Regions from separate parts of the Phytobacter sp. genome, predicted to be linked through region 2. Evidence: predicted binding sites of a transcription regulator. Region 2 holds the regulator's gene; the other holds the start of a gene.
The links. Region 2 encodes PhoB, which activates phosphate uptake and scavenging genes when phosphate is short. Its sites were predicted from a motif close to CTGTCATAAAACTGNCNNAT; they were not measured.

Region 1: a site for PhoB is predicted at 2,563-2,582, ahead of uvrB (excinuclease ABC subunit UvrB). Genes of this name have one in related genera too.

The regions. Positions count from the first base shown of each region.
Region 1 is NZ_JCACPZ010000004.1:651,556-655,988, forward strand. It holds gene pmrB (two-component system sensor histidine kinase PmrB) at 1-117, shown strand, start outside; gene uvrB (excinuclease ABC subunit UvrB) at 309-2,330, opposite strand; gene AC5JPW_RS07090 (ABC transporter ATP-binding protein) at 3,080-3,802, shown strand; gene bioD (dethiobiotin synthase) at 3,744-4,433, opposite strand, start outside.
Region 2 is NZ_JCACPZ010000004.1:1,208,209-1,212,641, reverse strand. It holds gene sbcC (exonuclease subunit SbcC) at 1-841, opposite strand, end outside; gene sbcD (exonuclease subunit SbcD) at 838-2,040, opposite strand; gene phoB (phosphate response regulator transcription factor PhoB) at 2,238-2,927, shown strand; gene phoR (phosphate regulon sensor histidine kinase PhoR) at 2,949-4,244, shown strand.

The DNA of each region.
Region 1 (4,433 bases), 560 kb from region 2:
GGGCTCAGTATTGTCACCCGTATTGCCCAACTGCATGATGCTCAATTCTTTTTACACAATAAAAAACCCACACCTGGCGTACGGGCATGGGTTAAATTCAAACCAGTTGTGCGTTAAATCGTGCTCAGTAGCTCAGGATCCAGGCGTGGCTAAAAGCAATAATAATCGCCATTGAGAGTGCAACAGCCAGGTATTGATACAGATTTTCTTTTTGCATTTCGAAATCTCCTGAATTTTGCTACGGAGATTATCGGAACTACCTTAAGCAAACATTAAGGCCCGCTCACGGAATCGTGACGGGCCTCATATCATGAGACGGTAATAAACAGTTCCCGCAGTTGATGCAGCTTGTCACGACATTGCGCGGCTTCCTCAAATTCGAGATTCTGCGCGTGTTGCATCATCTGCCCTTCGAGCTCGTGAATTTTTTGCTGCAACGCTTTTGGCGTCAACGCCATTTCCACTGCTTCGGCCTGCGCTGGTGTCCGCGACTTACCTCGCCCTTTGGCTTTGGTTTTCGCCAGGTTTTCCCCGAGGCTCAGGATATCCACCACTTTCTTATTCAGGCCCTGCGGCGTAATGCCGTTATCTTCGTTGTACTTCTGTTGTTTCTCACGACGACGTTCAGTTTCGCCAATAGCACGAGCCATGGATGGCGTGATTTTATCGCCGTAAAGAATCGCCTTGCCGTTAATGTTACGCGCCGCACGGCCAATGGTCTGAATCAGTGAGCGCTCGGAGCGCAGGAAGCCCTCTTTATCAGCGTCCAGAATCGCCACCAGCGACACTTCCGGCATATCCAGACCTTCACGCAGCAAGTTAATGCCGACAAGCACGTCGAATTCCCCAAGGCGCAAATCGCGGATAATTTCCATACGTTCCACGGTATCAATATCCGAGTGGAGATAACGCACCTTCTCGCCATGCTCTTCAAGATACTCGGTCAAGTCCTCTGCCATGCGCTTGGTCAGCGTTGTGACCAACACCCGTTCGTTAATGGCTGAGCGTTTGCGAATTTCGGAAAGCAAATCGTCAACCTGGGTCGCCACCGGGCGCACCTCAATAATCGGGTCGAGCAAGCCGGTAGGTCGCACGACCTGGTCAATAACTTCATCACCTGATTTTTCCAGTTCATAATTACCCGGCGTCGCAGAAACGTAGATAGTCTGCGGAGCCAGCGCTTCGAACTCTTCAAATCGCAGCGGGCGGTTATCAAGGGCTGACGGTAAACGGAAGCCGTACTCCACGAGCGTCTCTTTACGCGCCCTGTCGCCTTTGAACATGCCGCCAATTTGCGGAATAGTGACGTGGGATTCATCAATCACCAGCAGGCCGTCGGCAGGCAGGTAATCAAACAATGTCGGTGGTGGCTCACCAGGGCCGCGCCCGGACAGATAGCGCGAGTAGTTTTCAATGCCCGAGCAATAGCCCAGCTCGTTCATCATCTCAAGATCAAACTGGGTACGCTGGGTCAAACGCTGCTCTTCAAGCAGTTTGTTGTTGTCCATAAGCGACTTACGGCGAACCGCCAGCTCATCTTTAATCTCTTCCATTGCCTGCACAATACGCTCACGCGGGGTGACGTAGTGCGTTTTGGGATAGACGGTAAAGCGCGGAATAACGGATTCCACATGTCCGGTTAACGGATCAAACAGCGACAACCGCTCTACCTCTTCATCAAACAGCTCCACGCGAAGGGCAATATCGTCAGATTCCGCCGGGAAGATATCGATTACCTCTCCGCGTACGCGGAAGGTACCGCGCTGGAAGGCCTGATCGTTACGGGTGTATTGCAGTTCTGCCAGGCGGCGTAGAATGGCACGTTGATCGATGATCATCCCGTTCGTCAGGTGCAGCATCATCTTCAGATACAAATCAGGGTCACCCAGACCATAAATCGCCGATACAGATGCCACCACAATGACATCCCGGCGCTCAAGCAAGGCTTTGGTCGCCGACAGACGCATCTGTTCTATGTGCTCATTTACCGAGGCATCTTTTTCGATAAAGGTGTCTGAGCTCGGCACATAGGCTTCCGGCTGATAGTAGTCGTAATACGAAACAAAGTACTCCACCGCATTTTCCGGGAAAAACTCTTTCATTTCGCCATACAGCTGGGCAGCCAGGGTTTTATTGGGTGCCAGCACCATCGTCGGGCGCTGCAAATCTGCAATAACATTGGCCACGGTGAACGTTTTACCTGAACCGGTAACGCCCAGCAGCGTCTGATGCGCGAGCCCATCTTCAAGGCCCTCTTTCAGGCGACGAATAGCCTCAGGCTGATCGCCAGAAGGGCGAAAAGCAGAATGCAGTTTTAACGATTTACTCATGGACAGCTACCTGATGAAGGAATGAGCGGGCAGGAAAGTAATTTTACTCACCGCGACGAGAATTGCCAGTCATTAATACTGGATGAAAAAACAGTGGCGATATCATGAATCTGTACTAGCACGAGGGTCGACATCACCTGCTCACCGTCAAAATGCGCCAGGGCGGAATAAAACACCTGTCGAAATGGGTTATCCCCAGAACATTTCGTTTTTTAACACTTGTCAAGAGATGTAATGAAAGTTTTGTGGCAGTGGGTGACACTTTTCTTACAACCATTGCTTTTATTTAATTATTTGAAAATAAAGATTATTTTATAAAAGCCGCCTTTCGCATCAATTCATGCGCAAGCCGCGTGTTTACTCGCTTGTCGCACTTTTTCTAACTCTAATACACAAGGTTATCCACAGGAATAGTGGATAACTGCTTCCAGGCCGTATGCACCGCCAGCCCACAGATTGTTAACAACCCGTGATTTCGCCGCCGTAAAAATTTTTTATCACTTATTTTCGCAGAATAACTGCTAACGAAACGGCAAAACGTCATGAGATCATGCTCACATTTACCCATTTTTCTGCACCAGAATACCTCAGATAAAGCACTGACAAAGTGCACGGATTTTCAACAGTTTTCCTTAAATCGGGTTTTAAATACCTGTTTCATCAGTGGACTCTGAAAACGAGACAGCTTTGGTAAATTGGCAAGCCTTTTGCACCTGTTTTCTGACCTCAAAGAGAGAAAGGAGCAGGTTATGTTGAGTTTACGTTCGGTGAACCAGTACTACGGTAATCAGCACACGTTGTGGAACGTCGACTTCGATTTAGTTCCCGGTACCTGTACCTCTGTAATTGGTCTACCAGGCATGGGAAAGACAACGTTGATCAACTGCATTACCGGATTTTTGCCCGTCGAGAGTGGCAGTATGGTGTGGCAGGACGCGAGCGGGCCGCCGCAAGATATGCTGCATTTGCAGGCTGAACACCGCAGCGCGATGGGGATCGGCTATGTCCCCCAGGACAGGCGAATATTCTCCCAACTGACAGTGGAAGAAAACCTGCACATCGCCCTTCTGGCAGGCGCAGCACCACGCAACGCCGTTAGCAGCGAGATATATGACCTTTTCCCGGAGTTATATGCGTTTCGTCAGGTGAAAGGGGCTGGGTTATCGGAAGATAATCAATATCAGTTAGCAATGGCGCGGGCGATGGTCAACCGCCCGCGTTTATTGATTCTTGACGAGCCGACCCGGGGCCTGGGTCAGGCATTTATTCACAAACTCGGCAATTTAATTGTCCGGCTGAATCAGGATCTGGGCATGACTATCCTGCTGGCTGAACAACACCTGAGCTTTATTCGTCGGGTGGCCGACCGTTTTTGTCTGCTACACCGGGGACGCAATGTTGCCGAAGGTGACGTTAAGCAACTGGATGACGGACTTCTGTCGCACTGGATGACGCCGGAGTCAGTACGCTGAGATCGAGATAATGACCGTTATTTGCCTCATCCGGCGCGTGTGAAAGCCAGGGGATCTCCCCAAGCATCGGGGCTTTTATCACGCGCCGCAGCGTGGCAATGTACTCACTGTGTCGCCTTCCCGGCGGCTGGACATCATTGGCAATCCACCCCGCCAGCCTTAGCCCGGCCTGTTCAATCGCCAGCGCTGTCAGCATCGCATGGTTAATACATCCCAGCTTCACCCCCACCACCAGAATCACCGGCAGTTGCTCGGCAATTACCCAGTCAGCAAAGGTAAAGGTGTCGGATAATGGCGTAAACCAGCCTCCCGCCCCTTCCACCAGCACCCACTGGGCCTGTTCTTCCAGATAACGCAATCCGGTCGACATCCCTTGAGGCGAAATCGGCGTATGGGTCGCCGCACTGACGATATGGGGCGACGTCGGCTCCGCAAATGTCCAGGGGTTCACGGCATCATAAGGCAATGGCAGGCTACTGTTACGCTGAAGCGCCAGCGCATCGCTGTTGCGCAGTCCCTCTGAGGTCATTTCACTCCCCGAGGCGACGGGTTTATATCCGGCGGTACGCCATCCCTGCTGACTGGCGGCCTGTAACAAGGCACAACTGGCGACGGTTTTCCCGACCTCCGT
Region 2 (4,433 bases):
CCAACTCAGGCTGCGCATCGGCGCGAGCTTGCAACGCTTGCTGGTTTGCCACTTGTGCACGCTGGTGAGCCTGTTGCAACTCATGGCTACGGTTGAGCCAGTTCAACTGCGTTTGTGCGGCTTGTTGCCCTTTCAGCAGGCGCTGTTCCTCGTCAGTGAGTGCCTGCAAACTTAATGTCAGTGCGCCGCGCTGCTCATCATTAAGCAGCACAACCCCCTCGGCCTGGGCCTGACATTTTTCTAGCTCCGTTTTGGCGAGTTTGTGTTTTTCAAAGACGTCTGCAGAAATCTGGCCGTAAATCTCTGTCCCGGTGAGCTCTTCCAGCAGTTCTGCACGTTCTTTCGGTTTGGCATTCAGAAACGCGGCGAATTGCCCCTGAGAAAGCAGCATCGAACGGGTAAAACGGCCATAATCGAGACCCGTTAACGAGGCGGTGAGTTCCAGTTTATCTTTGACTTTGTCGGCGAGGATTTTGCCATCGGCACATTGCGCGAGTTCAACACGCGGCACCTGTAAATTGCCGTCCGGTTGGTTGCGGGCGCGGGTCTGACTCCAGAACGCCCGGTAGGCAATGCCTTTGACTTCAAATTCCACTTCCGCCAGGCAGTCGGCGGTGTCGCGGGTCATCAGATCATTTTGCGACTGAGAGACGTTATTCAGGCGTGGCGTTTCGTGATAAAGCGCGAGGCAAATGGCATCCAGCAGCGTGGTTTTACCCGCCCCGGTCGCGCCAGTGATGGCGAACAGACCGTTGCTGGAAAAAGGCTCGGCGGTAAAATCAATCTTCCATTCCCCTTTCAGGGAGTTGAGATTTCTCAGGCGCAGGCTAAGAATTTTCATGCATCGTGCTCCTGATGTAATCCGTGCAGTGTTTCTAAAAACAGGACCTGTAAACGAGCCTGTTGGGCTTCATCCAGTTCTTCCTGCGCCAGACGGCGGGCGAAGACATCTTCCACTTTCAGCTCGCTCAGGGTTTCCCGGCGCTCACTGGCAAGAATGCGCTCCCGCTGTTCCCGGCTGCGCCGCACCAGCAGCACCTCGACCGGCAGGTCGGCGGTGAGCAACTGGATTTTACGCTGCATGTCGCTGAGGTAGTCGTCGGTGGCAATCTCAATATCAAGCCAGACGGGGCGTTCTGCATCATGCTCTCGCCACTGTTCAAGCTGGCTGCGGATCGCCTCCAGATCGCCTTTTATCACCCCTAACTGTTGGGTTACGGGAACCTCCAGCGCTGTCACATCCGCCAGTTTTCCCTCAACGAATGTCACCAGATTGACATATTTGCCTTTGCCGGTTTCGTCAAAGCTCAGGGCAATCGGGGAACCGCAGTAGCGGATGTGCTCCTGCCCGCCAATCTTCTGTGGGCGATGAATATGGCCAAGCGCAATGTAATCGGCAGGCGGGAAGTTCTGGGCCGGGAAGGCGTCAAGCGTGCCGATATAGATCTCGCGTACGGCGTCGCTTTTACTGGCCCCAACCGTAGTAAGGTGGCCGCTGGCGATAATAGGCAGCGGTTTATCGCCGCGCATGGCGCTGGCCGCATCGTATTGCTGCTGATAATAGTCGGTGATAGCACCTAACAGATGCTGTTGCTTTTCTTGCCCGGAGAGTCCGGCCTGGCTGGTTACAATGTCGCGTGGGCGTAAAAACGGCACCGGGCAGAAGACTGCGCCAGGAGAACCGTCGCGCAACGGTAAGAAGAAAGGTGGGCTTCCTGCGCTGGCAACCACGGTGGTTTTCAGCCAGGCCAGGATGTCTTTCGACTCATTAAGGGTGGCGACAGAGTCGTGGTTACCCGCCAGTACGACCAGATGGCAGCCGGTGCTCTGTAGCTTCACCACAAACTGGTTGTATAACTCACGAGCATAGCTGGGGGGCGAACCGGTATCGAAGATATCGCCCGCCACAATGATCGCGTCGACCTGATGTTCTTCTGCCGTTGCCAGCAGCCAGGTAAGGAAGGCGTCGTGTTCTGCGGCCCGACTCTTGCTGTAAAAGTTCTGACCGAGATGCCAGTCCGAGGTATGAATGATGCGCATAGCGGTTCCGTGGCAAAAAAGCATAAACAGTATTATAACATTCAAGGGCATATGAGCCGCCAGCGAAAGCAACGTCGCCGCTGTCATAAAGTAAAATCATGAGTCATCTGTCGGTCATTTGTTTCATAAATCTGTCACAAAAGTGACGCATACTGGCGCCGCGGTTGACTGATGACTTTAATTAAACAGGGCAAATTATGGCAAGACGCATTCTGGTCGTAGAAGATGAAGCACCCATTCGTGAGATGGTTTGTTTCGTGCTTGAGCAAAACGGCTTTCAACCTGTCGAAGCGGAAGATTATGACAGCGCGGTGAACCAACTGAATGAACCCTGGCCCGACCTGATTTTACTGGACTGGATGTTGCCGGGTGGTTCTGGTATTCAGTTCATTAAACACCTTAAACGTGAAGCCATGACCCGTGAAATCCCGGTGATGATGCTGACGGCACGTGGTGAAGAAGAAGATCGTGTGCGTGGGCTCGAGACCGGCGCAGATGATTATATTACCAAGCCATTCTCCCCAAAAGAGCTGGTCGCACGTATTAAAGCGGTCATGCGTCGTATTTCGCCGATGGCGGTTGAAGAAGTCATCGAAATGCAGGGACTGAGCCTCGATCCGAGCTCTCACCGCGTCATGACCGGTGAAAATCCCCTGGACATGGGGCCGACGGAGTTTAAGCTGTTGCACTTCTTCATGACGCACCCGGAGCGTGTCTACAGCCGTGAACAGCTGCTTAACCACGTCTGGGGAACCAATGTCTATGTAGAAGATCGCACGGTTGACGTGCATATTCGCCGCTTGCGTAAAGCACTGGAAACCAGCGGCCACGATCGTATGGTACAAACAGTTCGCGGCACGGGTTATCGGTTCTCAACCCGTTTCTGAAATCTGACAGGAGTGTGACGCGTGCTGGAACGGCTGTCATGGAAAAGGCTGGTACTCGAACTCATCCTTTGTTGTCTACCTGCCGCACTGCTTGGCGCATTCTTTGGTTATTTGCCGTGGTTTTTACTGGCGGCAGTGACCGGGTTACTGGCCTGGCATTTCTGGAATTTAATGCGTCTTTCCTGGTGGTTATGGGTCGATAAAAGTATGACCCCGCCGCCGGGCACCGGAAGTTGGGAACCCCTGCTTTATGGCCTGCATCAAATGCAGATGCGTAATAAAAAACGTCGCCGTGAGCTGGGCAATCTGATCAAGCGCTTCCGTAGTGGGGCTGAGTCCTTACCGGATGCAGTGGTGCTGACGACCGAAGATGGCGCGATTTTTTGGTGTAATGGTCTGGCTCAGCAGCTTATGAACTTGCGCTGGCCGGATGATAACGGACAAAACATCCTCAACCTGCTGCGTTACCCTGAATTTACCCGCTACTACAAAGCACAAAAGTTCGATAGGCCGCTTAATCTGGTGCTCAACAATGGCCGTCACCTCGAAATGCGCATGATGCCCTACAGCGAGCACCAGTTGCTTATGGTGGCGCGCGATGTGACACAAATGCACCAGCTTGAAGGGGCGCGACGCAACTTCTTTGCCAACGTCAGCCATGAACTGCGCACGCCGCTTACGGTATTGCAAGGTTATCTGGAGATGATGCAGGAGCAGACGCTGGAAGGACTCCCGCGTGAGAAAGCGCTGCACACCATGCGGGAGCAAACCTCGCGTATGGAAGGGCTGGTTAAACAGCTGCTGACGCTGTCGAAAATCGAAGCAGCGCCCATCACGCCACCCAATGAAATCATCGATGTACCGATGATGCTGCGGGTTGTGGAGCGTGAGGCGCAAACCCTCAGCCACAAAAAGCATGAGCTGGAATTTGTGGTCGATGCCGGGGTGAAAGTGCTGGGTAACGATGAACAACTGCGCAGTGCGATTTCGAACCTGGTTTATAACGCGGTGAACCATACTCCAGCTGGTACGCACATCACGGTTCAGTGGAGGCGCGTGGCGCACGGCGTGCAGTTCAGCGTCGAGGATAACGGGCCGGGCATTGCGGCGGAGCATATTCCGCGTCTGACAGAACGTTTCTACCGCGTGGACAAAGCGCGCTCTCGTCAAACGGGTGGAAGTGGGCTGGGACTGGCGATCGTCAAACATGCGGTTAATCATCATGACAGCAAGCTTGAAATCGAAAGTACGCCCGGCAAAGGCACGCGCTTTAGCTTTATTCTGCCTGAAAGACTGGTCGTGAAGAACGCAAGCTGACACCCAGGGTGTCAGCTTTTCTTTCCACTTGTGTCAGAACTTCACTTTTTTCACCCCTCTTTACATCTATTCATCCACAGAATATGGCTTTGCTGCTTTTTTGTTCGCATGATTAGCCATCCGTTTTTCTTATATACAGCATCATTCTCTGGTGTTTTTTTTAGATCTGGCATATCCATCTGGTTTTGC